Regions from separate parts of the Ruegeria sp. O4 genome, predicted to be linked through region 1. Evidence: riboswitches for the same ligand, from Rfam matches in the RefSeq annotation. Region 1 holds a riboswitch; each other region holds the start of a gene.
The links. A riboswitch is a leader RNA that binds a small molecule or an ion and turns the genes downstream of it on or off. The one in region 1 is predicted to bind cobalamin.
Positions count from the first base shown of each region.

Region 2: linked by a shared signal. The riboswitch ahead of ACR0J7_RS19565 (DUF4198 domain-containing protein) and the one ahead of ACR0J7_RS17165 (DUF1636 domain-containing protein) in region 1 are both predicted to bind cobalamin.
Region 3: linked by a shared signal. The riboswitch ahead of ACR0J7_RS17890 (hypothetical protein) and the one ahead of ACR0J7_RS17165 (DUF1636 domain-containing protein) in region 1 are both predicted to bind cobalamin.
Region 4: linked by a shared signal. The riboswitch ahead of ACR0J7_RS09255 (ABC transporter substrate-binding protein) and the one ahead of ACR0J7_RS17165 (DUF1636 domain-containing protein) in region 1 are both predicted to bind cobalamin.

Region 1 is NZ_JBQERO010000019.1:62,221-69,489, forward strand. Features, by position in the region: gene ACR0J7_RS17150 (cobalamin biosynthesis protein CobG) at 1-728, opposite strand, end outside; gene cobN (cobaltochelatase subunit CobN) at 725-4,018, opposite strand; gene cobW (cobalamin biosynthesis protein CobW) at 4,022-5,077, opposite strand; gene ACR0J7_RS17165 (DUF1636 domain-containing protein) at 5,082-5,456, opposite strand; cobalamin riboswitch at 5,551-5,755, opposite strand; gene ACR0J7_RS17170 (NAD(P)-dependent oxidoreductase) at 5,858-6,853, shown strand; gene ACR0J7_RS17175 (hypothetical protein) at 7,225-7,269, shown strand, end outside.
Region 2 is NZ_JBQERO010000029.1:12,520-19,788, reverse strand. Features, by position in the region: gene ACR0J7_RS19585 (energy-coupling factor ABC transporter ATP-binding protein) at 1-564, opposite strand, end outside; gene cbiQ (cobalt ECF transporter T component CbiQ) at 561-1,340, opposite strand; gene ACR0J7_RS19575 (cobalt ABC transporter permease) at 1,340-1,903, opposite strand; gene cbiM (cobalt transporter CbiM) at 1,900-2,511, opposite strand; gene ACR0J7_RS19565 (DUF4198 domain-containing protein) at 2,518-3,303, opposite strand; cobalamin riboswitch at 3,436-3,634, opposite strand; gene ACR0J7_RS19560 (ROK family transcriptional regulator) at 3,756-4,961, opposite strand; gene ACR0J7_RS19555 (substrate-binding domain-containing protein) at 5,136-6,155, shown strand; gene ACR0J7_RS19550 (ABC transporter permease) at 6,263-7,269, shown strand, end outside.
Region 3 is NZ_JBQERO010000022.1:7,920-15,188, reverse strand. Features, by position in the region: gene ACR0J7_RS17910 (bifunctional 2',3'-cyclic-nucleotide 2'-phosphodiesterase/3'-nucleotidase) at 93-1,961, shown strand; RNA gene ffs (signal recognition particle sRNA small type) at 2,002-2,100, shown strand; gene rsgA (ribosome small subunit-dependent GTPase A) at 2,259-3,287, shown strand; gene ACR0J7_RS17895 (alpha/beta hydrolase family protein) at 3,323-4,180, opposite strand; cobalamin riboswitch at 4,313-4,531, shown strand; gene ACR0J7_RS17890 (hypothetical protein) at 4,622-5,029, shown strand; gene ACR0J7_RS17885 (protein-tyrosine phosphatase family protein) at 5,021-5,533, opposite strand; gene ACR0J7_RS17880 (DNA polymerase III subunit gamma/tau) at 5,706-7,269, shown strand, end outside.
Region 4 is NZ_JBQERO010000006.1:4,908-12,176, reverse strand. Features, by position in the region: gene ACR0J7_RS09260 (FecCD family ABC transporter permease) at 1-628, opposite strand, end outside; gene ACR0J7_RS09255 (ABC transporter substrate-binding protein) at 643-1,647, opposite strand; cobalamin riboswitch at 1,801-1,993, opposite strand; gene ACR0J7_RS09250 (DUF302 domain-containing protein) at 2,698-3,555, opposite strand; gene ACR0J7_RS09245 (DUF4345 domain-containing protein) at 3,557-3,946, opposite strand; gene ACR0J7_RS09240 (arylsulfatase) at 4,073-5,635, opposite strand; one part of gene ACR0J7_RS09235 (IS5 family transposase) at 5,860-6,281, opposite strand; one part of gene ACR0J7_RS09235 (IS5 family transposase) at 6,281-6,617, opposite strand; gene ACR0J7_RS09230 (DUF6552 family protein) at 6,786-7,037, opposite strand; gene ACR0J7_RS09225 (SDR family oxidoreductase) at 7,027-7,269, opposite strand, start outside.

The DNA.
Region 1 (7,269 bases):
TTGTGCGCAGGCAGCGAGCCGAAAGCCGCGCCGTAGAGAGCACCCAGTTCACAGGGGCCGGGTTGCAGTTTTTCACCGAAAGGACCGGGGGCAAATCCCTGCCATTCCTGTGGCAACGCGTGGGTGACCCGCGCCATGCGACGTGTCTCGGCCGTGTAAGTCTCAGAAAACCACAGGGCCAATGCGATCACGTTGTCAATGGCGTTATCCTCGGTCACAGACCGCCCGGTTTTGCAGCCGTCGGCGCGCAGGATCGGACCGCCGGCACCCAGCTCCAGACGAATATCTGCAGAATCCGAGGCCAACAGGCGCTTCGGGCCTGTATCTATGGCAAAACCAAACTTAGCGGGCAGAGCAGGCAATTCGGCCAGTCGATCAATCAACTCCAGTGTCAGCCGCGCGGTCAAATCGCCCGCCTGATAGAGCGGAGTGACCAGAATATTGCGGCGTACTTCGATGCCGGGTTCCGTATCAAGCAAGTTCAGCGCTGCAAGTTCCACAAGCAACGGCTGGTGGTCGCGCTCATCCACGCCGCGCAGTTGCAGGTTGGCACGATTGGTCAGGTCAATGGTGCCGTTGCCGAACCGTTCAGCCAGTTCGCACAAACCAATAGCCTGCCTGGCACTCAGTCGCGCCAGACGCGGACGGACCCGCACGACCAGCCCGTCGCCTGACATCATCGGGCGATGTGCGCCAGGGCACCAGCCTTGAACGATAGGTGCACTCATCCCAAACCCTCCAAGTCGGCACGGATCGAATTCCGGCGTGTGTTCCAAAGCCCCGCTTCCAGCAATGCACGGAACCTGTCTTGCATGGCCTGATGGGCCTTCGGGTTGGCCTCTTGCAGAAAGGCATCAACGGCCTCATTGCCCAATGTGGCTTCGTGGTAGAGATCAAATAGATGCGGAGCGACGGTTCCGGACAGATGCGCAAAAGAGGCCATGTGATCCAGCGTCGCAGCAATCTCGGCGGCGCCGCGAAAACCATGGCGCTGCATCCCCGCGATCCAGCCAGGGTTGGCAGCACGGGCATGAACGACGCGGCTGATTTCTTCCGGCAGAGTCCGGGCGCGCGGATTATCGGGGTTGGTGTTGTCCAGATGGTAAAGCTGCGCGGATCCGCCGACGAATTTCTTGGCGGCGGCAAAACCGGCCTCATGCGTGGCATAATCGTTGGCCAGCAGCAGGTCAGTTTCCGTCAGATCCTGGAGGTGAACAAAACTGTCGGCATTGGCGACACGATCCGTGATTCCCTCTTTGTCTTGCGCAACGTGCTCACCTTCCAGCGCGTACGAGCTGGCCTCCAGCCATGCCTCCCCGGCTTGGGTGCGCGCTTCGTCCGTATAGGTCTCGGACAGATGGGTCATGTTCAGGCCGTAACTGCCGGGTGCCGGGCCAAACACCCGCGCAGCCGGGGCGTGACCGGCATAGGGGTTCCAGTCGGTCGCTTCATCACGCTCTGACAAAGCCCGGACCGCCTGACCATAAAGGGCTGACAACGTAGGGAACACATCGCGAAACAAGCCTGAAACCCGCAGGGTGACGTCCAGGCGCGGGCGGCTCAGGTCGGTGATGGGCAGCACTTCGATACCCGAAACCCGCTCGGACCCCTTGTCCCAAACCGGCTTTACACCCAGCAGGTGCAGGGCCATGGCGAATTCTTCGCCCGCCGTGCGCATGGTGGCCGATCCCCACAGATCGACAATCAGCCCTTTCGGGTAATCGCCTTCCTCCTGCAAGTGTCGCCGTACCAGTTCCTCGGCCAGTTTCACACCTTGCGCGTAGGCTGCGCGGGTGGGCACAGACCGAGGATCGGTGGTAAACAGGTTTCGCCCGGTCGGCAGCACGTCAGAGCGGCCCCGATAGGGCGAGCCGGACGGGCCAGCCTCGATCCGCTTGCCGGCCAGCGCATTGATCAGGGCCTTGCGTTCGGCATGGGCGGATGGGGCTGGGTCGAAACTGCCGGTCACATCCGGGACACGCCCATAGACGTGCAGCCCGTCGCCAAACTGACTTTCCTTGATATCGCAGACAAAGCGGTCGATGCGGGTGATTGCTTCGGCGGTGCTGGTGGCCTGGTTCAGGCCCAGATCGTGCTCCAGCCCAATGGCTTGCGCCTCATCCCGGATATCTTCCTGCAACCGGTCACGGCGTCTGGGGTCAAGGCCGTCCGCGTTTGAGAACTCGTCCAGCAGGGCTTCCAGCCGCACCATCCGGTCAGGCGTTCCGCTTTCTTTCATGGGGGGTGGGATGTGGCCCAGGGTCACGGCGCTGATCCGGCGTTTGGCCTGCGCGGCCTCACCCGGGTCGTTGACGATGAACGGGTAGATCACCGGCAGGTCACGGATCAGCGCCTCGGGCCAGCAGTCTGCTGATAGGGCGACCGATTTGCCGGGCAGCCATTCCAGTGTGCCATGCGCACCGATATGGATCAGCGCATCCGCGCCAAGACCTTTGCGCAGCCACAAATAGAAGGCCACATAGCTATGGCGCGGGGTACGCGAAAGGTCGTGATAGTCGTCATCACGCAGTTCGGGTGTTCCGCGCTCTGGTTGCAGTGCGACCAGCGCCTTGCCGCGTCGCAAAGCCGTGAAGTGAAACGCGCCCTGAGCGAAAGTTGGGTCTTGCTCAGGATTGCCCCATACGGTGTGCAGATCGGTGCGCAGGGTTTGGGGCAATTCAGCGAGTGCGCTCAGATAATCCTCAAGCGGCCACGATATCCGGGCGTCCAAGAGTGCGTCGGCAACCGGATCGCCAGCCGCGATGTCGTAGCCTTCACCGCAAAGATCAGACAGCATCGCCTCAGCCGAGGCCAGCGCGTCGAGACCAACCGCATGGGCCATTTGCCAGTCTTTGCCGGGATATGTGGACAGTACCAACGCGGGGATCTGGTCTGCCTTGGGTTTGTCATTCAGGGCAAGCCAGCCCGATACCCGATCGATGATCGCCTCGATCCGGTCCGACTCGGCCCGATGCGCAAAACGGGAGTATTCCAAATGCGGATCGCGCTTGCCCGGTTCTTTGAAAGAGACAACGCCTGCCGATATTCGCCCGTCCACTTCGGGCAATACCACATGCATGGCGAGGTCGGCGGGTGACAGGCCGCGTTCGGCCTCCGCCCAGGCCTTGCGTCGCGAGGTGGCGAGAGCGACCTGAAACACCGGCACATCCGCTGCGTCCAGAGGCGACGTGCCGGACGCGCCCTTGCCCGAGAATGAAGTGGCGTTGATGATCGCCGACGGTCGCAAGGCGACGACCTGTTCCCTGAGCCAGTCGGCAGCGGCTGGGGTCTTGAGCGACGGGGCAAACAGACCCACCGCCTGAAGCCCGCGGGCGCGCAGGCTGCGGATCAGGGCCGCGACCGGGGCGGTGTCTGCGGATGTCAGATACGCGCGATAAAAGGTGACAAGGATGCGTTTCGTATCGTTCTGGAATGCGGAACCCACCGGGACGACACCCTGATCTGGACACCACGCACCGCATTCGGGCAGGGTTTTCGCGCCCATTACTGGCCCGGCATAAAGCCCTGCTGCCAAGGCCATCTGGGCCAATGCGGCCTGCGCGGCGACTTCGCCGCCGGTGTCACACAGATGTGCCAGCCGCCTCAGGGTCGAGAGGGGCAGGGTCGAATACTCATCCAACCGAGTGTCTTCACGCCCATCCGCCGGTAAAACGGCTAACGCGATGCCTTTGGCTTGCGCCAGTGCCAGAACCTGTTGCAGCCCGTAAGACCAATAGGGCACGCCACCTATCAGACGGATCAGGATGCCCTTTGCGCCCTCAAGTGTCTGTTCGACATAGGTATCGACGGACAGAGGGTGCTTCAGCGCCGCAAGATTGGCCAGCCGCATCGTGGGCATCCGCCCCTCAGGCCCGCCGCCGCGATGCCAGCCCGCCGCGAAAGCGCCCAGGTCACTGTCGGAAAAGGACAGCACAACCAGATCACCCGGGCTTTGGCCCAGATCGGTTGGGGTCTCGGTTTCCTCGAGCCCGTGGCTTTCGCGAAAGACGACGTGCATGACTTACTCGGCAACCTCGGTCACACCCACGAGGATATCACGGATTTCGGCTTCTTTGATGTCGTCATGCTCGGCAATCACGACCAGGCGCGAGCGGCGCTCTTCACCGGGCTCCCACGGGCGGTCGTATTGGTGACGAACCCGCGCGCCGACAGCCTGAACCAGCAGGCGCATCGGTTTGCCAGCGACGGCGGCATAGCCTTTGACGCGCAGGATATTCAGCTCAGTCGCAAGACGTTCGATTCTGGCTACCAGTTCCGCAGGGTCGGTCTGTTCCGGCAACTCGACGATGATGCTCTCGAAATCGTCATGCTCATGATCGTGATGGCCATCGTGATGTGACGGGCGCGCGTCCATGTCATCTTCGACGGCAGCCTCAAGGCCAAGCACGACACGTACGTCGACGACACCCTCGGCGACCTCGACAACGGGAAGCGGCCGCGGTGCCTCGGCGGCGATGATCTGTTTGGCTTTCGCGACACCTTCGGGACCTGCTAGATCGGGCTTGGTCAGCAGGATGATATCCGCGCACGAGATTTGATCTTCGAACACCTCGGACAAGGGTGTTTCGTGATCGATCGAGTCATCAGCCAGCCGTTGGGCATCCACCGCTTCAACGTTCGGAGCAAAGCGACCGGCGGCCACAGCCTCGGCATCGGCCAGCGCAATCACGCCATCAACGGTGATTTTCGAACGGATATCAGGCCAATCAAATGCTTTCAGCAGCGGTTTGGGCAGTGCAAGGCCGGATGTTTCGATCAGGATGTGATCCGGGCGCGGTTCCAGCGCCATCAGCGCCTCGATGGTCGGAATGAAATCATCAGCCACGGTGCAGCAAATGCAGCCGTTTGCCAGTTCCATGATGTTTTCCGCAGGGCAATCCGGTATCGCGCAGGATTTTAGAATGTCACCATCAACACCCACATCGCCAAACTCGTTAACAACAATCGCAAGACGCTTTCCCTGCGGGTTCTGCATCAGATGACGCACCAGCGTGGTTTTGCCCGAGCCCAGAAAGCCGGTGATCACGGTGACGGGAAGTTTTTCTAGGTTCGACATGATCTCAGCCTCCAATCGGGGGAATGCGCGAGGCGCAGTTTTTGCGGAAATGTTCAGGACGGTCGCGCCACTTCACCAGACCATCGTCTGTGGCCAGATACTTGGTCACACCATCGATGATGACATCGACGTGATCGACTTCGTTCAGGTTCTCGTAAACAAAGGTCCAGCGATCCGGCCCGCCCCGAAGAACGATGGAACAGCCCTGATCGCAGTTCGAAAGGCATTCGACAGGTTTCAGAATGATGCCATCTGGCAGGGCTGCCTGTTCCAAAGCCTTGTGCAACAATGTGCCGGGACGCTCAGCGTCATCCTCGACGGGCAGACCCCGGCGGCAAGTCGTGCAGACCAGTAGTTCTACCGGTGCGGTCTCGGTCATGTCTCTCATCCCCCCAAATCCTCTTCGCGGGGGACGGGGTTTCATGCGGGCACCACGTCTGCACATGGACCCGACACCGGAACACCCCGCCCGGTTTCAACTTCGGGTGTTGGCAGGTCTCCCGGCTTGCGGATGCCAGAGCGGTCGCTCTGTCGGATGTCCCGCCTTCCCGGCACAGGCCAGTGGCATTGGGCATCCTCTCCGGTCACGGTCGCGGGGGCGGCTGCGTTTGGCGGATGAACCGTTGACGCATTCCCTTTTCATCGGCTGTTGCCGACACCAACGTCCGGGACATGCGGCACCGCCGACCCGCTTGTCAAGCGGTTCGCGCGCAACAAATAAGCCAAGGTGAAAAAAGCGACCTGTAGGCGTCGTTCGGCGGCATGAAGAATGTGTTCGGTATGTGGTCGCATGACGGGAAAACGACGAACTTGGAGATGCGTCATATGAAAGTGGGATTTATCGGTCTGGGTAACGTAGGCGGCAAGCTTTCGGGATCCCTTTTGCGCAACGGCATTGATCTGACTGTTCATGACCTGAACGCGGATCTGGTGGCCGAGTTTGTCGCCAAAGGTGCAAAGGCGGCTGAGGGGCCCGCCCAGTTGATGCGCGATTGCGATGCGGTGATCACCTGTCTGCCGTCTCCGGCAGCATCGGACGCAGTTATGAAGGAGATGTTGCCCGAAGTGGGCCCCGGCAAGATCTGGATGGAGATGTCGACCACAGACGAGGCCGAAGTCAAACGCCTGGGAGCCGAAGTCATATTGCGCGGCGGTGCGGCCGTCGATTGCCCGGTTTCTGGCGGGTGCCACCGTGCCGCGACGGGCAATATCTCGATCTTTGCGGGCTGTGACCGGGAAACGTTTGAACGAATTCTGCCGTTCCTGACGACAATGGGCCGCCGGGTTTTGCACACCGGCGAACTGGGTTCGGCCTCGGTGCTGAAAGTGATGACCAATTATCTTGCCACCGCCAACCTGATCACCTGCGCCGAAGCACTAGTTACGGCAAAGGCTGCGGGGATGGATCTGAACACGACCTATGAGGCGATCAAAATCTCGTCCGGCACGTCCTTCGTGCACGAAACCGAAAGTCAGGTCATCTTGAACGGGTCGCGCGATATTTCCTTCACCATGGATCTGGTGAAGAAGGATATCGGTTTGTTTCAGGAGGTCGCCGACCGCGCCGGGGTGCCGCTGGAAATAAACCCGGTGATGATCAACATCTTTAACGATGGTATCGCACGATATGGCGAACGCGAGCTTTCACCAAATATTATCAAACGGCTGGAAGAGGCAACCGGCCTGGATATCACCGCCCCGGGCTTTCCAGCCGAAATGACGGATGATGAACCGGAAGAGCCGGGATACGAGGTTGTGCCACAAGGGCGCGCCTGAGGGTAAGGCAAACACCAGACTACATCGCGCCCCGTGAACGAGCAGGGGTAGGCAGGTGTTCCGAAAAAACACGCCATATCTGGCCCGCAGTTCGACAGAATCGCGGGCCATGAACGTCTGAAAATACCAAGCGTCACACGCGCGTACTGCGGGGCCAAGTCAGCGATTAGGATGTAGTTGGAGGCGAGTACCGGAATCGAGACTTCTTAGTAAAATACAATAAAAACAACGTGTTGAATTTTCTGTATCCTCCAGAGGATGCGCCTTATATCCTCCAAACTACCTGCGGAAGTTCGGGTTAATGCCTTCGGTGACAACCCCGCGTAAGTCCAATAGGCTCAAAGAGTACGACCAAAGCGGGAGTAGGTGAGGTGGACCAAGCGCAGTTCGATCAGATGATCGCCAAGATGAACGCT
Region 2 (7,269 bases), on a different contig from region 1:
GATCGCTTGCGGCAATTCCCGGAGGATTTCCAGCAGCCGGGCCTCGTTCCGTGGGTCCAGCGCGTTGGTGGGTTCATCAAGCAGCAGAACCTCGGGCTCCATCGCCAGAACGGTCGCCAGCGTAACCAGCCGTTTTTCACCCCCTGACAATTTGTGGGTGATGCGGTTCTTCAGATGCATCAGGTCCAGATCACTCAATACGTTTTCAACGATAGCAAGCGCTTCGTCGCGCGTTCTGCCCAGGTTGAGCGGGCCAAAGGCGATATCCTCGGCGACGGTCGGGCAGAACAGTTGATCATCCGCATCCTGAAACACAAGCCCCACCCGGCGGCGTACGTCGTGAAAATCGGCCTCTTGCACCCTTTGCTGACCAAAGATCGTGACCGTGCCGGACCGTGGGCGCTGCAAGCCAAGCGTGATGCGCAGCAAGGTCGATTTTCCCGCCCCGTTCGGACCCGTCAGCGACAGGCGTTGACCGGCGGACAGGCTGAGGCTGGCACCGTCCAGAACGGGTGGCTGACCAGGGTAGGCAAAGCAGATATCTTCAAGCGCAATCAGTGTCATGCCAAATCCAGTATGATCAGACCCGCGCAAAGGGCACCAAGACCTGCGGCAAAAACGATGTCCCTTCGGGTCAGGGCAAAGTCCTGAAGCAGCAGCATACGGCCTGAAAACCCCCGGCATTTCATCGCATCAAGTATGCGTTCGGATCTTTCGATCGCGCGCACCAGCATCATGCCCACGAGATAGCCAAAGCTGCGATAGGTGTGCCAGTTTGTTGCCGGGCGAAATCCGCGTACCTTCATGGCCGCGCGCAGGCGCAGGTATTCTTCCCGCAGAACCTCGATATAGCGGATGGTGAACATCAGAAGGTGAACCAGCTTTTCGGGGCAGCGCAGGCGGTGCAGGGCGTGGCCAAGAGTGACCGGCTCCATCGTGCCGACCAGCACCATAAGGGACAGGATGACCGCGTTGGCCGTCAGAGCGATCTCGACCGCTTTCCAGAAACCCTGCCAGCTTGCGGGAAACCCCCAGAGCGTGAACATCGGGTCGCCGGGCATGGAGAATGGCAACAGCACCAGCATGAAAAGGATGAACCCATCCATCATGGCCATGCGTTTCAACGTTTTCCGCCAGGGCAGACGCGACGCGGCAAGAAGCGAAAGGGACACCACCAAAGCCGCGCACAGCGCCGTCAGCGAGGACACCGCGACAGTCACCACCGCGAAGACAACCGCCATGACGATCCGCATCCTTGGATCAAGCGGGTTGATCGCGCCGCGCCGCTGCGCGCCCGCTTTGACCAGCGTGCTTTCCTGTTGCCCCAGAACGTGCGCCATCAGGCCGCCAGCTTGCGGCGTGCCGCAAAGTAAAAGCCCAGACCAAACAGACCGACGATATATCCGATCCCACCCAGAACAGTTTGCAGGTCATTTTGTTCGCGGTAGGCGGCGATTTCCCGACGCAGCGGGCGCAGCTCATCCCGCACGGCCCTGGCAATGACCTGTTGTTGTTCATCGCTGAGCACCGCCGCTGTCTGGGCAGGTGCGTTTGTCGGCGCGGTGTCGGGTTCCGCTTCAACGCCCATGATCCGGGCGACATCCGCAGCGGGCATGGTGACCTCGGCCACATGCCCGGCACCAAGGTTTGCAAAGAAAGTATGGGCCACCGGCGCGTTTGGCGTGTAGATAAAAAACCCATCTGCATCTGTTACGATACGGCCCAGCTCGGCTCCGTCCGGGCCGTTGACGATGACCTCGGCCCCGCTTGCCATGTCACCGTTGGAAAAGCCGATTTCGCCTTCGATGGCGTCACCGGATTCAAACACTCCGGCGATGACCTTATGCGCCAAGGCAGGTACGGGTGCGCAGCACAGCACCAGAATGATCGCCAGGTACCTCACGCGGCCGCTCCTTTGACAAACAGCTCGGGCTTGACCTTGCGCGCCAGCAAAACCGCGAACCCAGTCAGGATCGCCTCGATCGCCATGACAGGAATATGTGCAAAGAAAACAAGCTTGGCCGCTGGCAGGAATGCATCCCCGGACAGGGCCAGTGAAAACGCAACCATGCCGGTTGTGGCGGCGATGGCAAAGGCACCGCCGACCCCGCCCCATATCGCACCTTGCAGAGGTGAGCCATGGGCGATCAGGCGGCCAAAGATCAGCCCGGCCAAAACCGCGGGCAACGCGATGTTCAGGGTGTTGATCCCCAATACCGTCAACCCGCCAAAGCCAAAGAAGACGGCCTGCAGCAAAAGCCCGACGAACAAGGCCGGGAATGCGGCCCAGCCCAACAAAAGCCCGGCCATACCGTTGAGGATCAGATGCACTGACGAAGGGCCAATCGGCACATGGATCAGCGATGCCACGAAAAAGCTGGCAGACAGCACCCCCGCAGTGGGGATGCGATCAAGATCCAGCGACCTGAGGCCCATGGCAATCCCACCCGCCGCAGCGACGGCTCCGCCGATCACGACCGGGTTGGACAAGGCTCCGTCAACGATGTGCATCTACGGTTACTCCAAATCCCAGGCGCGGATCCAGATGACCGCGTCCTGACTGAGTTCTTTGCCGTTGTGTTCGGTCACGGGACCGGCGCCGAGTGCGGCAAATCCCCAATATCCGGCTTTTGGAACGCCAAACGTGAAATACCCGTTATCATCCGAAGTTGCGACCAATGCACCACCCGGCATCGGCGAGACCGACGGGGCGGAAGCGGCCGCGCTTTCCATGTTCGGTTCTGCGGCCATGTACTCGATCTCGATCTCGGCACCCGCAACCGGTTGGCCTTCGGCCATAACCCGACCTGTAAACGTCGAACCCGCGATGATGTTGGTTGGTTTGTTGAGCGGGATGATCTCAACCGGCAGGCCCACCGGGTTCATCCAGTCGGTCGGCAGTTCATTGCGGTTCAGGAATGCCTTGGCGATCTGCTGGATATAGATATCCTCGGATTCCTCATAATAGGGCTGGGGAACAGTCACCAACACATAGTCGCCCGACCGTTTGACGGGAACATAACCCTTGAATGCCGCGCCTTCGTTTTCGCCGCCGGTGAAACGTACGGGTTCCAGGGTATCCAGCAGATCGGTTTTCTGACCGTTGTGGATCACGTAGAATTCCTGCGGCTTGTCCAGATCCATGACATGCCCGTTCGAGAACGGATGCCAAAAGATCAGCTTGACCGGAACATTCCCCGGTGCGTCGATCATGGTGTCAGCGGTGTATTCCAGCAGGAAATGCGCATTTGCCATCGCTGGAAGCGCCATCGCCACAGCGGCTGCGGAAAGCAGCTTGGTCATCAATAGTCGTCCTTGTCCCATCGCACCAACCCCGGTACGAGATGCGTTTTGACTGCGGGGACGTCCAAGCTAAGCTGCTTTTTCAAGCATCCTGCTCCGACGCACATCCCGTCGCCGATTAGGAGTGCCCTTGTCAAAGGCACATGTCCGGCAGGTATCCTGACTTGCGGGTCAAAGCGTTGGGCTGGCCTTCCCGGATTAACACCAGTGGCACTTCAGCCCTGCTCGCCGCTTACAGTTGCGGGTGCAGTTGCGGAATTGGGCCAAAGCCCGCACCGCATTCCCTATTGATTCCAGAGCACGCCCCGGAACCGGACATGCCGAGCGGCTTGCCAGACTTCTTCGGCATCCGTCAACGATCAATTGCGCTGGCTGTCAAAAAGTTTAGCGGGCGATGCCCTTTTTCCGACGGATCCGCTTTGGATGCAGGTCAGGGTTTTTCGGGAATGAACCTACCCTTCGAGCAGGTATCTTTCCGACAATGGCAAACTGGCCGCCCCCAATGAGCGGGCATCCGGGCCTGCCGTCCCCACCTGCACCAAGGGCCGTTCAAGCCCGGTCAGGTTCATGTCTGATAGCTTGACCTCGACCAATTCCACCAGCCGCGCCTTGATGCCTGTGGGCATCCAGCCATCAATCTTGACAGATTCGAAGTCGATCAGGCTGCAAGACGAGACGATGGCATGTGCGATCCCGTGCGCCGCCTGTTTCAACCAGTTCTCAAGGTGGGTTTCCGGTATGTCCCAATGCTGTGTCGTTTCCCAGATTGAGCCGGCTGTTTCGGCATTCCCACCAACTGCGCGCTCCAGCACATAAAGACTGGCGACATCTATCAATGGTTTTACTCCGCCTGCGTCGTCCGGCACAGGCAATGGACCAAGCGCACCGGCATTTCCCCGCCCCGAAAAGATGGAGCCGTTCAGAACCACTCCACCCCCGATGAAGAAGCCGACATAGAAATACAGGAAATCTCGTGGACCTTCCGCAGGGCCAAAGACCAGCTCGGCACCGCAGGCGGCCGTTGCGTCGTTCTGCAGGAATACCGGCAAGTCATAGCTTGCGGCCAGCGCGCCTTTCAGGTCCGCGTCACGCCACGGATCCATTTTCTCCTGCGGAACCTGCAATGTCTGCGCCCAGTCCCAAAGGTAGAACGGCATCGCAATCCCAAGACCCGCGATCCGGCTGCGCGCCTCGGGCGACAGTGACGCCATCACTTTGTCGAGGCTTTCTTTGGAAAAGCTCAATGTCGCCTCGGGTGTCGGAAAATCATAAGTCCGCCGCTCACGGTGCCTGACATTGCCAAGGAAATCCGTCAGCACCAATTCGGTACTGCGCCGCCCGACTTTGAGCCCAAAGAAATAAGCGCCATCCGGGTTCAGGCGCATGGGAACCGAGGGCTGTCCGACTTTTCCCCGGATCGGTTCGCCCCGCAGAAGCAGCCCATCGGTTTCCAACTGGCGCATGATGACCGAGACCGTCTGCGCCGACAGCCCGGTCATCCGCGCGATTTCAGATTTTGCGAGGGCCTGATGGCGCCGGACCAGTGACAGGACAAGCCGTTCATTTCGGGCCCGCATTCCACTTTGGTTGGTGCCGCGCATATCTGGCTCGCGTACGCCAGTGGTATTGTCCAAAGAGTTCATTGCAGACACGGCCATCCCCTTCATGACGACAATGTTGAAACCCTTCCTTTCTGTCAATAATAATTAAGAGTGATTTATTTATTGACTCGAAATTCGAATCTTGTGATGGTTTTCACGTTCGATCGGGCCGGTTTTCGCCCGATCAAACGTATGCCCGGACGGGCATTGGGAAAACTGGGAGGACTACCGATGAAACTTGCGAAACTTGCAGGCGCCACGGCGCTGGCGGTTACGGCCATGGCAAGCAGTGCAATGGCCGAAGGTGAAACCGTTTGCCTGATCACCAAGACGGATACCAACCCTTTCTTTGTTAAAATGAGAGAGGGTGCGACCGCCAAAGCCGAAGAGCTTGGCATGACGCTGAAGGCCTTTGCCGGCAAAGTCGACGGAGACCACGAAACTCAGGTTCAGGCCATTGAAACCTGCATTCTGGATGGCGCAAAGGGTATCCTGCTGACCGCGTCGGATACGTCGTCCATCGTTCCGGCGGTGCAGCAGGCCCGCGATGCCGGGCTGCTGGTGATTGCGCTGGACACCCCGCTTGAGCCTATCGACTCGGCCGACGCGACCTTTGCCACCGACAATTTCCTTGCGGGGCTTCTGATCGGACAATGGGCAAAAGCCACTCTGGGAGATGCGGCAAACGACGCCAAAATCGCCACGTTGGACCTTGCGGTCAGCCAGCCCACTGTGGATGTGCTTCGCAATCAGGGGTTCCTGCAGGGGTTCGGTGTTGATCTGGCCGATCCGAACGTGATTGGCGATGAAGACGACCCGCGTCTTGTTGGCAGCGATGTCACCGCTGGCAACGAAGAAGGCGGCCGCCGCGCGATGGAGAACCTGCTGGCCAAAGATCCGATGATCAATGTGGTGCATACCATCAACGAACCGGCGGCAGCGGGCGCTTACGAGGCGCTCAAGGCTATCGGACGCGAGAATGACGTGCTGATCGTTTCCGTCGATGGCGGTTGCCCCGGCGTGCAGAACGTGGCGGACGGGGTCATCGGCGCAACATCCCAGCAATACCCGCTGCTGATGGCATCGCTGGGCGTTGAGGCTGTCAAGAAATGGGCGGACGAAGGGACGAAACCCGAGAACACACCCGGTAAGGACTTTTTTGACACTGGCGTGGCGCTTGTGACGGATAAGGCCGCCGACGGCGTCGAGTCCATCTCGGTTCAGGAAGGCATGGACCTCTGCTGGGGTTAAGCTGAACGTGTGGAAGGCCGCTACGCGGCCTTCCACTTGTCAAAACCACCCACACGCCTGAAACCTTGCTAAAGTCGTCATAAACCTGACGCTTTGGGGGAAGTTCCATGTCCGATTCTTCACGACAAGCCGACGATTTCGAAACCGCCGCAAAGGGCAGCCCAGAACAAGTTGCCGAATTTGACGATCACCAACGCGGATTTGTCGGAACGGTTCAGCATTTTCTGCATGTGAACCCGTCGCTGGTCCCGCTGATCGTCCTTGTCGCTGCCATCGTCATCTTTGGTGTCTTGCTGGGCCCCAAGTTCTTTTCGCCCTTTGCGCTGACATTGATCCTGCAACAGGTTCAGATCGTCGGGATCGTGGCGGCGGCACAAAGCCTTGTGATCCTGACCGCAGGCATCGACCTGAGTGTTGGGGCCATCATGGTGATGTCGTCGGTTGTGATGGGGCAATTCACTTTCCGCTATGGAATGCCACCTTCGGTTGCGATTGTGTGCGGCCTTGCTGTTGGCTCGGCAATCGGGGGCTTGAACGGGTTTCTGGTCAGTCGCATCAAGCTGCCGCCATTCATCGTCACCCTTGGCATGTGGCAGATCGTTCTTGCGGCGAATTTCCTTTATTCACAAAACGAAACGATCCGGTCGCAGGAGATCGAGGAACACGCCGCCATCCTGCAACTGTTTGGTGCCAAGTTTAACCTGGGCGGGGCGGTGTTTACCGTTGGTGTTGTCTTCATGCTGGCGCTGATCCTCGTCCTTGCATACGCGTTGCGGCACACGGCCTGGGGCAGGCATGTCTATGCCGTCGGAGATGACCCCGAAGCGGCAGAACTGTCTGGTGTCAACGTGCACCGTACGCTGATATCCGTCTACATGCTGTCCGGGCTGATCTGCGCCTTTGCGGGCTGGGCCCTGATTGGCCGGATCGGGTCGGTTTCGCCAACCTCGGGCCAGCTGGCCAATATCGAAAGCATTACCGCGGTCGTGATCGGGGGGATATCTCTGTTTGGCGGACGCGGGTCTATTCTGGGGTCCCTGTTTGGTGCCCTGATCGTGGGTGTCTTTACGCTTGGGCTGCGGTTGCTGGGCGCGGATGCACAATGGACGTTCCT
Region 3 (7,269 bases), on a different contig from region 1:
CTGAAAAGCCGCATGGTGGCCTCGGAAAAATCATCTAGAGTGAATTTTGATGGATTTAATCAATACACACATTCAATAGCAGAATACTCAAAGTGAAGATCCCCTCCTCGACGCAGGTACAGCCCATTGGTGACATTGGGAAAATTCGCATTCTGGCCACAACCGACCTGCATATGAACCTGACCGGTTTTGACTATTACACCGACACGCCAGACCAGACGATTGGATTAACGCGCACTGCCAGCCTGATCCGCGCTGCCCGACAAGAGGCCGAACGCGCGCTGGTGCTGATGTTTGACAACGGGGATTCGTTGCAGGGAACCCCAATGGGCGATTGGGCGGCAAAGAGTGGCACTGCCCATCCGATGATGAAGGCGTTCGAAGCCCTGGATTATGACGCGATCGGGCTGGGCAACCATGATTTCGGGTTCGGGCTGGTGTCATTGGGCAACATCCTGACGCAAGCCCCCTGTCCGGTCGTTTGCAGCAACCTGTATCGCACGCGCGGCCCACAGCTCTGGCAGCGATACACCGTTCTGGACCGCACTGTATCTTTGAACGGTGAAGACATTCCCGTTCGCATCGGCATCTTCTCGGTTCTTCCGCCGCAAACGGCCTGTTGGGAGGCGCATAATCTGGATGACGATATCGTCGTCGAGGATATCCTGGTTGCGGCAAAGTCCCTGACGCAGACATTGCGCGACGAGGGGTGTGATATCATCGTGGCGCTTGCTCATTCCGGCCTTGGGGGCAACGAACCGGTGGCAGGGATGGAAAACGCCGTGATACCCTTGGCCGCGATCAAAGGCATCGATGCCATTGTGGCCGGGCACACTCACCTGACACTTCCAGGAGAGGGCCATGCCAATACCCCGATGGTCGATCACCTGACGGGGCTGGTACATGGAACACCCGTTGTCATGCCGGGATCAGCGGGCTCTTACCTGGGGGTTATCGATTTGGCCGTGACCGCCGGGCCGGACGGCAAAGTGCAAATCCGGGATTGCTGCGTCGAACTGCGCCCGGTTATCAGCAACGGCACAGCCGTCGGGGAAGACAGTGAAATTGCGGGCTTGTGTGAGGTGGCACATCGTATGACCCGTCAATCCGTTGCCGCACCGGTGGCACATATCCCGGATACATTGCACAGCTATTTCAGTTGCTGTGCGCCGGATCGCGGGCTGACCCTTGTAGCTGCGGCGCAAGCCGCCGCACTGCGCCCGTTTTTGCAGGGACCAGACCTAGCGGATCTGCCGATTTTGTCGGTTGTTTCGCCTGCCAAATCCGGCGGACGCTCAGGCCCGCGCCATTATACCGAGGTACCCGCCGGAGAAATATGTTTGCGCCATGTCGCGGATCTGCATGTGTTTCCCAACGAGTTGCGTGCAATCCGGATCAGCGGCGCGCATTTGCTGGACTGGTTGGAGATGTCGGCCAGCGTATTCAACCAGTTAAAGCCCGGTTCCGAACCCGAGCTGATCAACCCTGAACGGGCCGGATACAATTTCGACATCGTGTTTGGACTGTCTTATCAGATCGATCCCACGCGGCCGCCTCGTTACGATGCGCAGGGGAAAATAATCCGCCCCGACCAAAAGCGGATCAGCGATCTGACATATGCAGGCCGTCCCGTACGACCGGAGCAGATGTTCGTTATGGCGCTGAACAATTACCGCGCCAGCGGAGGCGGGCATTTCCCGCATGCGACAACGTCTGAGCTGATCAGCCTGCCACCGCTGAGCATCAAGGACCTTGTGCAGGTTTACCTGGCGCAGCACCTTCCGCCCGACCCGATCGCCACGCAGCCCTACCCGTTCTCGCTGATGCCGCAACGGGGCGTGACAACAATTCTTCGCACAGGTCCGGGTGCCCTGAAATATCTGGATGAGTTGCACAGGTTCGATCCCGTGTCGCTGGGCTCGGATGGCAGGGGATTTGAACGCATTCGCCTGACGCTCTGATGGGTTGTCTTTTCCCGATGCCTTCCCTATATCTCGGACTCGAGAGGTTGGCGCGGGCGAGCGCCTCGCCAACCTGGTCAGGTCCGGAAGGAAGCAGCCACAACGAGCCCCGCTTGGGTCGATGTCCAACCTCTCACTTCGTGAACCACAGCCGCAGGAGGGCTTTATGATTGTAGTGAAAACCCTTCGGGCAGACTGGTTCTGATTCACCGGAATCACCGGACTGCCTGAACACACGACCTGCGGATGCGCGATTGCCATCCGTTGGCATTGCTGTTTCTGAAAACAGGCAGATAAATGTCTTATACGCTTTCGGACCTGGGATGGTCCTCTCACTTTGCCGCGCAACACGCGGCTTTTCCTTCCGACACGCCCTTTCGCGTCGCCTCCGTTCATCGGGACCGTCTGATCGGGCTGAGCCCGGATGGTGAAATCCCTTTGCGGACACCGGATAATCCGACCGGTTCATATGCCGTCGGGGATTGGGTTCTTGCGGACGCCGAAAACCGCGTGCGCCACCTTTTGGACCGGCGCAGCCTGCTGCAACGCAGAGCTGCCGGTACAGGTGCCGCAACCCAACTGATTGCCGCCAATGTCGATGTTTTGTTCATCGTCAGCTCGTGCAATGCGGACTTCAACCTTCCCCGGCTGGAACGTTATCTGGCGCTGGCGCATCAGGCCGGATGTTATCCGGTCGTTGTCCTGACGAAAGCTGACCAGTCGGATGACCCCGGCAGTTTCTCGGGACAAGTGCAATCTCTGGACCCTTTTCTGTCGGTGCTGGCGGTCAATGCGCTGGACCCGGCAGATGTCGAAAAGGTTCTGGCATGGTGCCCCAAAGGCCAGACCGGCGCGCTGGTCGGGTCGTCGGGCGTAGGTAAAACGACGCTCAGCAACGCCATGACGGATCAAAACCTCGCCACGTCTGAAATTCGCGAAGACGACGCACGGGGCAGACACACGACAACGGTGCGCGCGTTGCACCGGATGGGTAACGGTGGCTGGCTGATCGATACGCCGGGAATGCGCGCACTGCGTTTGCTGGACGCTCAGGACGGGATCGACAACGTGTTCTCGGACATCACGGAGCTTGGCCAAAGCTGTCGCTTTTCGGATTGTCAGCACGAGACCGAGCCCGGCTGTGCCGTGCAGAACGCAATCGGCGAAGGCGCACTTGACCCGACCCGGCTGGACCGTTGGCGCAAGCTGCGGCGTGAAGATCAGCGAAACTCGGAAACCGTTGCCCAATCGCGGGCGCGGGACAAGGCGTTCGGCAAGATGGTGCGCGGTGTCATGCAGGACAAGAAGCTTCGCAAACGGCCATAACTGCAAGGTGTTAGGAAAACCTGCGTCGCGTCTGATCAGGCGATCAGGCGCGGCCAGACCGCTGCATTGCGACGGGCAAATGCTCCGATATGGCCTATTTCCGGCAGTCCGAATTCAGCAGGCTTCAGAAGGTGGCGTCTGGCCTCGGGGCCATACAAATCAGCAAGGCGCCAAACCGCCTCGGGCGGAGCCATCTGGTCATCTTCGAACGTGAACAGATCCACTGGTGTTCCAGAACTGCCCCAATGCGCATCAGGCAAATTCTGCCCGATCTCGGGAACGTAGCTAAGAGGGGCTGTACACCATTTGCGCCATTGCCAGTAGACCGAGGCGGGCAGGTCCGAACCAAACCCGATTGCTTTGCCGGGTAGATAGCCAAGTGCCCGCACCATCAGCGGTGCATGGCCATACCAGAACAGCCCTGCCAACCCCCGATAGGGCCATGGGTGATCTTTCAAAGTCACCAGTCCCGAACACACACCGATCATTCGGTCGATCTGGTCGATATCCGGCTGCACCGGCCCCAGCATCGCACCGACCGAATGGCCGATGGTCCAGTGCTGCGCCTTTGGAAACCGCCTGCGCATTTCGGCCCGTGCCGCTGGCATGTCGATCAACGCCCAATCCGCCATTGTTGCAGTTGCGTCTTTCAGGCGGCCGACCAAAGAAAGCCCGTAGTCCCGATAGTCATAGGTCAGGCAAGCTATCCCCCGCTCGGTAGCCAGCCATCGCGCAAAGTGTTGATAATAGTCACGCGGCACACCCGTGGCACTGTTAAGTACGACAACGGTTTCCGGCTCACCCACTGGCCGGTACAGCCGCGCCGACAAGGTCACGGACCCTGACGGAAAGCGGAAATCTTCGATCAACACCGTCTGTTCCGTATCCAACATGATCCCCGGCTTTCGCTGAAACAATGGTTTGCCTGCCTTCGATGCCGACGAAACTAAGCCGGAACGTAAACCGCATCCAGCATGACCAAACGTCCGGCCTAAAGATCGGCTTGACTCGGAACGCGATCAGGCGCTAGCGGTTGTGTGATGGTTTCCGGCCCCCACAAGAGGTCGGGATGAAAAGGGAACACGGTGCGGTTTGTCTGGTCACACAGATATCAACCAAGTCCGCGACTGCCCCCGCAACTGTAAGCGGTAAGCAATGCCGAAATACCACTGGCCCACGGGCTGGGAAGGTCGGCAGAGCAATGACCCGCAAGTCAGGAGACCTGCCATCGGAACTGAAACCGAAACTCGGGCGGGGTGTCCGGGCAGGTCCTGACAGCGAGATGCTGTCCCACCTGCCCCAATATCCAGCCCACCACGCGCGGAGGGCGCAGGATGATCTGGAAGACAAAGTCACACGAATACAGCGCAACTGTGTGCCAGCGGACGGGCAATACCTGCCCGGCTTTGGCGCGACTGGCCCGCTCGATTTCCGAAGCCATGGCGCAGGCGGTTTCGGCCACCAGCGAAGATTTCGAATTTGAAGGCAACAGCGCGCTGTCACATTGCGCGGAAGGGTGCATGGCAACGATCCGAGCGCGATCCGACAGCGTTCGCGTTTTCTGCGGGGCGCACCCTGATACGGCAATTCGGGACCTTGATGCCTATGCCGATTTGATCTTCGGACCTACATTCAGCACGCTGCCCTCGGGCATTGTCGCGAACCCGCCTTGCGCCATGATCGAGGTTTCAACGATCCGGCCCCGGAAAACCGGCTACGCACCCCAGCAGCTGTCAGCTTGATCCCACTTCCACCTGTGCCGGGGTGATCCGGGACGCCCAGGCCAGCTGCGCATCGGTTTCGACAGCGCAGGGGCGCACGGCCCGCAGGCGGTCCAGTGCGTCGCTGGCGCGTTCACCGCATTCAACCATCAGTCGCAGAACAATCATCCCGGATCTGCCGCACCCCCCACGGCAATGCACAAGAACCCGGCCACCGCCCGACAGCGCATGTCGGGCCGTGGCGCTGACCTCTGGCCAGGCCTTCTGAACCGCCTGCGTCGGTGCTCCAAAATCTTCGATCGGCAGGTGAACCCACCGGCTGGCACGGCTTTGGATGTCGCTGCCAAAGTGCTGCGCGCCATCCTGAAGCATTTCAACATCCGTCGTCATTGAAATCACAAGGCCCGGTTTCCAAGCCGCAATCATATCCAGATCGCCGACGTAATCCCCGCCACGCCCGGGCATTGAAGTAAGGGCAAGCGTTCCGCCTCCGACCTGCAGAGCAAAAATGACCAGCTGCGACATGAAGTGCGTCCTCCCCCAAGGTACTCTTTAAGAAATGAGTCATTAAATCCGCTGGACCAGTTTAGTTGGAAACCAGCCCGTTTCTGAAACAAAAAATCATCACGCCCCACAGTGGACGCGGAGTGCCGCCGCCACTACGCTGTGCCGAAGCACCGAATCCGAGCGAGAAGACATGACAGACACGCCAAGCCCCGCCTATCAGGTTCTCGCCCGCAAATACCGCCCGGAAACCTTTGCCGACCTGGTGGGTCAAGATGCTATGGTGCGCACCCTAAAAAACGCCTTCGAGGCCGACCGGATTGCGCAGGCCTTTATCATGACCGGCATTCGCGGAACGGGAAAAACCACCACGGCGCGGATCATCGCCAAAGGCATGAACTGCATCGGACCGGATGGAACCGGAGGACCGACAACCGAGCCTTGCGGTCAGTGCGAGCATTGCGTCGCAATCATGGAAGGTCGCCATGTCGATGTGATGGAAATGGATGCGGCCAGCCGTACCGGCGTCAACGATATCCGCGAGATCATCGACAGTGTCCGCTATCGCGCCGCCAGTGCACGCTACAAGATCTACATCATCGACGAGGTTCACATGCTCTCGACCAGCGCATTCAACGCGCTGCTCAAGACGCTCGAGGAACCGCCCGCACATGTGAAATTCATCTTCGCGACCACCGAGATTCGCAAAGTGCCGGTCACGGTTCTGTCGCGGTGTCAGCGCTTTGACCTGCGCCGGATCGAGCCCGAAGACATGATCGGCCTGCTGCGCAAGATCGCCGGGGCCGAGAGCGCGCAGATCGCCGACGATGCGCTGGCGTTGATCACCCGCGCTGCAGAAGGGTCGGCCCGCGACGCGACCTCATTGCTGGATCAGGCAATCTCGCACGGGGCCGGAGAGACGACGGCGGATCAGGTCCGTGCGATGCTGGGTCTGGCGGATCGTGGTCGGGTTCTGGACCTGATGGACATGATCCTGCGCGGTGACGCGGCAGGGGCGCTTACTGAACTGAGCGGGCAATATGCGGAAGGCGCGGACCCTCTGGCCGTGCTGCGCGATCTGGCCGAAATCACGCATTGGGTGTCCGTCGTAAAGATCACACCTGACGCGGCCGAAGACCCGACGGTTTCCCCCGACGAACGCACACGGGGCCAGCACATGGCCGAGGCTTTGCCGATGCGGGTTCTGACCCGGATGTGGCAAATGCTGCTGAAGGCGCTGGAGGAAGTCTCTGCGGCGCCCAACGCGATGATGGCCGCCGAGATGGCCGTTATCCGGCTGACGCATGTCGCTGATTTGCCCAGCCCCGAAGAACTGATCAAACGGCTGCAAGACACCCCACCTCCGCCTCCCGGCGGGCCGGGCGGAGGCATGTCAATGTCGCGACAGGCCCCGGTGGCAACGCAATCCAACGCGACCCCGCCGCCTGCTTATACATCGCCCCCGCGCGGAGCGGGTGGCGCACCGGTTGCCGCACTGTCGCAGGATGCACAGACGGCCCTGGCCCGCTATCCAACCTTCGGGCATGTGGTGGAACTGATCCGCACAAACCGCGATGTGAAACTGCTTGTCGAGGTGGAAAGCGGCGTGCGCCTTGTGTCGTATCAGCCCGGCCGGATCGAATTCACCCCGACGCCTCAGGCACCGTCGGATTTGGCGTCGCGATTGGGCTCTGCCCTGCAACGATGGACCGGCAATCGGTGGGCCGTCTCCATTGTCTCGGACGGAGATGCGGCGA
Region 4 (7,269 bases), on a different contig from region 1:
CCGGAATGGCCAGATACACATCCGGCCAGCGCACGCCGCTGAGGTTTCCCATCAGCCAGAACATGATCCCGCGCGCCTGATCGGCATTGGCGGATTTGGCGATGATGAAGGCCGTCAGCGCATTGAACAACTGAGACCCGGCAATTCCCGCCAGGACGATCTGTGCCGTCGCAACCCGTCCGCCCCCTGCGCCAGCGGCTCGGGCCAGCAACGCGACAAAACCAAAAGCCAAAAGCGCGCCATTGAACGCGCCAAAAGACAGCGACAAAGCCCCCCCACCCAAACCAGCGATGGTTACAGCCACGGCACCCGTCGAGGCCCCGGCAGAAATGCCCAAAATGTAAGGGTCGGCCAACGGGTTTCGCAGCAAAGCCTGCAACACGACCCCTGCGACAGCCAGACCGGCACCGCAGGACGCAGCGACCAGAGCGCGAGGAATCCGGTAGCTCCAGATAATACCCTGATCAATTGGGTCGACAGGAAAGTCCGCTCCGGCCAGCTTGTTGGCCAGAACGGAGAGAACCAAATCGGGCGACAGAGAGGTTTCCCCGATCATCGCGCCCGCAAGAACCGCCGCAATCAACAATGGCACGGTAAGGCACGCAGCCTTGAAACCCTGCCGTAAGATTGCGGCGACCTCGTTCACAGGTTGTTTCCGATGGTATCCAGCTTCTCGGCCAGATCCTCCAGCGCCGGGATTGCGCGGATGGTGGCGTCCATGGCCTGCGCATCCATAATGACGATCCGGTCATTCTTGACCGCATCCATCTGGCTGGTCACCGGATCAGTGCGCAGGAACTCCAGCTTTTTCAGGTAGTCGTCCGCAGCAAAGCGACGGCGGTCCATCTTGGCGATAACAATCACCGTCGGATTGGCCTTGGCAATGGTTTCCCAGCCCACTGTTGGCCATTCTTCATCCGTCTCGACGACGTTGCGGATACCCAATTTACTCATCATGTATCCCGGTGCGCCTTTCTGTCCGGCCACAAACGGGTCGCTTTCCATTTCAGGAGAGGAAAACCAGAATACGGCTGACACATCGTCCAGCTTCACGGTTTGCGCCTTGGCGACGGCTGCGGCTTCGCGGGCCTTGTACTCGGCAACCAGGTCCGTGCCGCGTTCGGATACATCAAAGGCTGCCGCCAGTTCTTCGATACCCTGATACAGCGTATCGGTCGAGAACGCTTGCAGGCGGGTGCCATCGCCGCCGACTGTATTGTCTTTGCCGATGCAATCTGCAGGCATTACGTACGTTGGAATGCCCAGTTCGTGAAATTGCTCACGCGTGGCGACGATGCCCTCGGGTCCGACATGCCACTCATATTGCGCTGCGACCAGTCCCGGCCGCTTGGCAACAACGCTTTCAAAGCTGGGATCATTGTCTGCCAGACGCTCTACCTTGGCATTCACCTCGGCATATTCAGGCAGCACCTCGTTGAACCAGACCGAGGTTCCAAGAACCTGCTCGCCCAGACCCAGCGCATAAAGCACCTCGGTCGCGGCTTGGCCGACCGTGACTGACGACGTCACTGGCGCGTCAAACGTGACCGAGTGACCGCAGTTTTCGATAGTTAGGGGAAAGTTTCCTTCGGAGGCAGCGCTGGTAGCCAGCAAGGAAAGGCCAATCAGGCCAGTGCGTAGAAACATGACAATCGATCTCCATGTGTCAATGACCAGAGAACGGGTGAATGGGCATTTACCGAAGCAACAGACGCTTTACTGCCTGCCGTGAGCGCAGGGTAGAAAATAGACCGCCCGGCGCGTTTCTTCGGCAACCTCCCCGGACAACCCCGCCCGGTGTGTTTCGGTTTCATACCGGCAGGTCTCCTGACTGACGGGTCTTTGTCTGTCCTGTCTTCCCAGACCAAAATGGCCCAGTGACGGAAATGGACAGCGCTCGCCGCCTACAGTTGCGGGGGCAGTTCCGGTTGGCACCAAAAGGCACCTCGGATTCCCTCTTAGCCACATCGGGACCGGTAAAACGCGGGTACCTTAACACTTACCCTGCGGCAAGAAAAAACTCCGGGGTCTTTCCTATTTTCTCGCAAGAGCATGCACCTGCGCGTCTCAACATGGCGCTGATATCAGAAAAGCCGCTGAGAACGCGCCAAAATCCGGACCTAGATTCATAGTGTGTGATATTAGGGTGCAAATTGAGCATAAGCGTGCACGAATCAGTATTTTCTCGCATAGGTTGTGCAAAAAAATCTTTTAAAAACAATAGCTTAAAGAGCGACAAATTTGATGAAACACCATAACTGTGCAACGCGTGAAGCATAAGCGTGCAAGACCAAAATCAGGAGGCATAAGCGTGCAAAAGTAGAACAAAGACCAAGACCACTAGAAGTGCCGGCCCATGCCGCAAATATTGAAACAACACTAGTCCATCGCAAATTTGACGGGCTTCGGCGAGCATCGCACCTCGAAGACTTTTTCGAGAGCTACCCACTGCACCGAAATCGGATGTTGAGATGGCTCGGGTCAACTTCCGCTTTATCGGGCAAAGCTTCGCTTCTCTGCCGCGCAGCATCCCGACTGTACTACGTCAGCGATGCGCAGAAAGCGGCCTTTGCAAAGTTTAACGAACGGCCCAAAGCGTGGTAGGCCTGTTGCGTTGAGAACCGCTGAAATCAACCCAAAGCGGACGACGAAAAGATGGCCAATCGGCAAAGGTTTTTTGCGTTTTCCTAACAGCGGCTACTCAATTGCCTTGCGAAATGTCTCCGTCAGCCGTTTGTTCAAACCGTGATGAGGTTCGGCTGAAGAACCGTAGTGCAACTCCGCCAAAGCAGCGATGTCATTGAAAATGACTACGGAGCCGCCTTCTTCATTCGCGTAAACCAATAGTTTTTGGCAAAAGGCATCCAAACCAATTGCCGGAAAGTCCGCCATAGCCACACCACCGGGCGCTGGTCCGCCGAATAGCAAGAGAACAGCATCCGGCAGCTCCGTCCCCAGTTGGGACGCTTCGGCCGCAAAATCGATCTCCCCAAACCAGACTGTATCGTCCTGTCCCATCACAGCTGTCCTGACACGTTCCACTGCCTCTGGAACGCTGAGCTCAGATCGCAATTCGATGATGCCATGGTTTGCAACTAATCCTTTGGTCGGCGCTGGTGCTGCATCCAAGTCGTTCAGGACTTCGAGCAACTTGTTCTCAAATGCATTCAACGCTTGGGTATTGATTAGACCATGCCGAACTTTGAGAAACTGAGAGTCTGTGTATTCGATCTGCGGTCGACCATCCTGATCGAATGAAAGAACGCGAAAAGGAAGGTCCAGACCTGCACGTACGTTCTCCTCCAGTATAGGTGTGTTTACCTCTGGATCAGAGAAAACGAGTACACGAGATGCTGGCATTTCGACGCCTTCGGCCTTGGCCAGGCGCGCGTGATCTATCGATGCGATTGGAGCAGCTCCCGCTTCGGAAACGGCAGTCTCAAGCTCTAAGAAGTTTTCGTCCACCGCGGTCTGGACAGATGAAGATTGTGCAAAAGCGGATGCCGAAACTGATAAAGTTGCGATCATCGAGAAAACAAAGCCAGACCTCACCATTTTACCACTTCCTGTTTCCTCGTACTTTTTTCAGAGAAACCGCCGCCAGAGCTGCAAAAGCTATCTCGGCTGCAAGATAAAAGAGAAGTACCCCGTTCGGAACTCCATCGATAAGGATGCTTAGTATGCGCCCAACGGCCAGTCCTGACATAAACAAAAATAGAACCCACAGCGCGGGGCGTTGTAACTCTGGTTTCGAAGCAGCCGCCAACCAAAACAGAGCGTTTGCCAGGTAAAGACCCATAATCGCTCGGAACACGTGGGTTTGGTTCGTCCCTTCCACCGGAAATCTCAGCAAAACTGGGATCGAACGGCCGGGCATCAGACCGTATGATAACGCAATTGGCACGAGGCCGACGGCAGCAAGCAGAAGGACTAATCTAGCACTCATGGAGGACTCCTTCTCGTAGAGGTTTCGCTTTTTGCGAAATTCCTAGTCGGTTATTTTGGGCATCCGATGATCCGAGCCGGATGCCCACGCTGCGGTGGGAAAGGCGTATTGGTTGCCTCGCTTCCTCTACTGAGAGATGCCGCCTTCGGTTGATGTCTGTTCTTCAACATGGTCTTGATTGGCGACCGGCTTCCCGCGCGGAGGGAACTCCTCGAAAGTAGCGAGATGTGCCTGCACTAGACGGGCGGCTGGACCGAATGCCCACATTTTCTCGCCCATCCAGCGGACGTACATCCCGCTTTCATCCGCAGCTTTCTCATAAGGATCGCGGCGAAGGTTGAAAAGCAAGGGGGCGACCAACTCTTCCTTCGGGCCTGACCAGCCATGGTTTTGAACGACAAAGTGCGCTTTCCAATCGTTGTAGCGTACTGCTTGGAGGTCCGTACCCTGATAGTAGATCAGCTCGCGGCGATTGCTCTCTTTATCCTCACCTGTCAGGTAAGTTAGTTGGTTGTAGCCATCGAGATGCACTTTATAGCCTTCATATCCCTCTAGGAGCTTTTCTCTTAGATCTGTCGGACCTCCAGCCGCAGCTACAAATGTTGGCATCCAGTCCATTCCGCTGAAGATGCCATTCAAGACTTGACCTTCTGGAATTTTGCCCGGCCAGCGAATAATCGCAGGAACTCTAAAGCCACCTTCCCAAGTAGTACCCTTTTCCCCATGAAACGGTGTCGTACCACCATCAGGCCACGTCAGTGTTTCCGGGCCATTGTCTGCGGTGAACATCACTATGGTATTATCGGCGACTCCCAGATCCTCAAGGTGGCTGAGAACGTTACCAACGTTGTTGTCCAACTCCTTCATGACAACATCCTGAAGTCCGCGCCCATTGCCCAACATAGCTTCGTATTCGGGGCTGAGGTGGGTCCAGACGTGTGCACGGGCTGGAGCCATCCAGACAAAAAACGGAGTGTCCGACTCTACTGCACGAGAAATGAAGTCTTTCGTGTAAGATGTCACTTCGTCATCCAAAGTCTTTTGGCGCTCAGGAGGCGCAGGCCCGTCATCAATAATGCGCTGCTTCCCGACTTTTCCAAATCGCGGGTCGACTGTTTCGTCTACCTCCTCTGTTGCAAATGAATGAATGATGTTGCGAGGCGCAAATTGCGCGTTGAATTCTGGGTCGTCTGGCCAATCCGGATCAGACGTATATTCCATAGCATTCAAGTGATAGAGCCAACCCCAATACTCGTCGAAACCTTTTGCAGTCGGTAGGAACTCATTGAGGTCGCCTAGATGGTTTTTTCCGAACTGCCCCGTCGTATACCCCAACTTTTTCAGGAACATCGGAAGCGTTGGGTCATCTGGGTTTAAACCTACCGGATCTCCCGGCAGTCCAACCGTGTGCATACCAGTCCGTATTGGCAATTGTCCGGTCATGAAAGCTGATCGACCGGCAGTACAACTTGGCTCGGCATAATAATCTGTGAGACGAGCACCCTCAGAGGAGAGGCGATCCAAGTTCGGCGTCTCGATGCTTTTGACACCTCCGTGGTAAACGCCGACGCTCGCCCAACCTACGTCATCTGCCATGATGACAAGAATGTTGGGCGGGGTATGTTCGTCGGCCCAAGCTCCAGTGAAAGCAAAGCAGACGGCACCCGTTACTGAGATAAGCTTGTTCATTAAGACCTCCCGACTTGGTACTTCTTACCAACCATAGGAAAAACATCGGCTTAGAGGAACGGTCTGATTTGTTAACTTTTTGGGCTCAGCACCTTGGTGCAAGAAATTTCTTCGACCAAAAAGCCCGCCAAGCCGGAATTGCAAAGTCCTGGGTTGAATGTCCGGTTTGGGCTGGAAACAGTCGTCGCCGATTGAAGCAATGAGCGATTGCTTAGGCTCTGGACTCATAACCAAAACAATACGGTTGCCGCGAGCGCAATGGCCGACATGAAGATTACAGGGCATCTGTCATAACGGGTCGCGACCCTACGCCAGTCTTTAAGCCGCCCAAACATGTTCTCAATCTTGTGGCGGATTCGATAAATCTTTGTGTCATGTGGGATGATGTCCTTGCGGTTCCGGCGCGATGGTATGCAGGGTTTGATGCTTCTTTCTTTCAAGCTTTCGCGGAACCAGTCGGCGTCATATCCGCGATCCGCCAACATCCATTCCGCAGCAGGTAGTGAGGGTAAAAGTGCCCGTGCTCCGATGTAGTCGCTGACGTTTCCCGCCGTCATGAATAGCCGAATTGGACGACCCACCGCATCGGTTACGGCATGGAGTTTTGAGTTCAGCCCACCCTTGGTGCGGCCAATCAGGCGGCCGCGCCCCCTTTTTTGAGCCCCATGCTGGACGCTGTTCTATGGGTCTTCAGATGCGTCGCATCAATCATTAGCGTGCCTGTTTCATCGCCTTGAGCGGCTAATTCGGTCAGGATACGTGCAAAGACGCCCATGTGGGACCATCGAGCCCATCGGTTGTAAAGTGTCTTGTGTGGCCCATAATCGGACGGAGCGTCTCGCCAGCGCAATCCATTGCGAATGACATGGATGATGCCGCTGAGAACGCGGCGATCATCGACACGCGCAACACCGCGTGGCTTTGGGAACATATGCTTGATGCGGTTGAGACGCTCTTGGTCGAGCCAGAACAGATGCGACATGGACAATCCTCCTGTCGACCTTGAATCACGATGCCTCAGGGAATGGAATCGACCATCGCAAAGGCGGCTCCGCGCGGCATTGCGGTCATCCGACAAAAACACTCGGATGACGGCACTGAGCCCTCTTTGACCGATGCTGCAAGACGCACTAATGACCGCTCTTTTGTGTCAGCCGCTTGCCATACCTGCAATCATTGCGCCTAGCGCGACAAGGTGGACCAGCATGAGCGCCTTGTCATTCCATAGAGCGCCGACGGCGAACCAACCCACGACTCCGACAAGAAACAGGTAGAGGTTCCATGGTGTCCAGCCAAACCCGGTCGCGGTGTATCCCATGATCTGAACTGCGGATGCGCCCCACTTGACCGCGAAGACAAGGCGCTCGCGCGATGACGCGAGCGCCAAGGTATCAGACTGCACGTGTCAATCCTCCGTCGAGACGCAAGTTTTGTCCTGTCATGTAGCCACCATGATTCGAGGCGAGCCACGAAATGAGAGAAGACACCTCCGAAGCGAAACCGTAGCGCCCCATGGGAATACGCGCTTTGCGGTCATCGGTTTCGGGCAGACTGTCTATGAATCCCGGAAGGACGTTGTTCATGCGAATGTTCTCGGACGCATATTTATCCGAATAGAGTTTCGTGAATGCAGC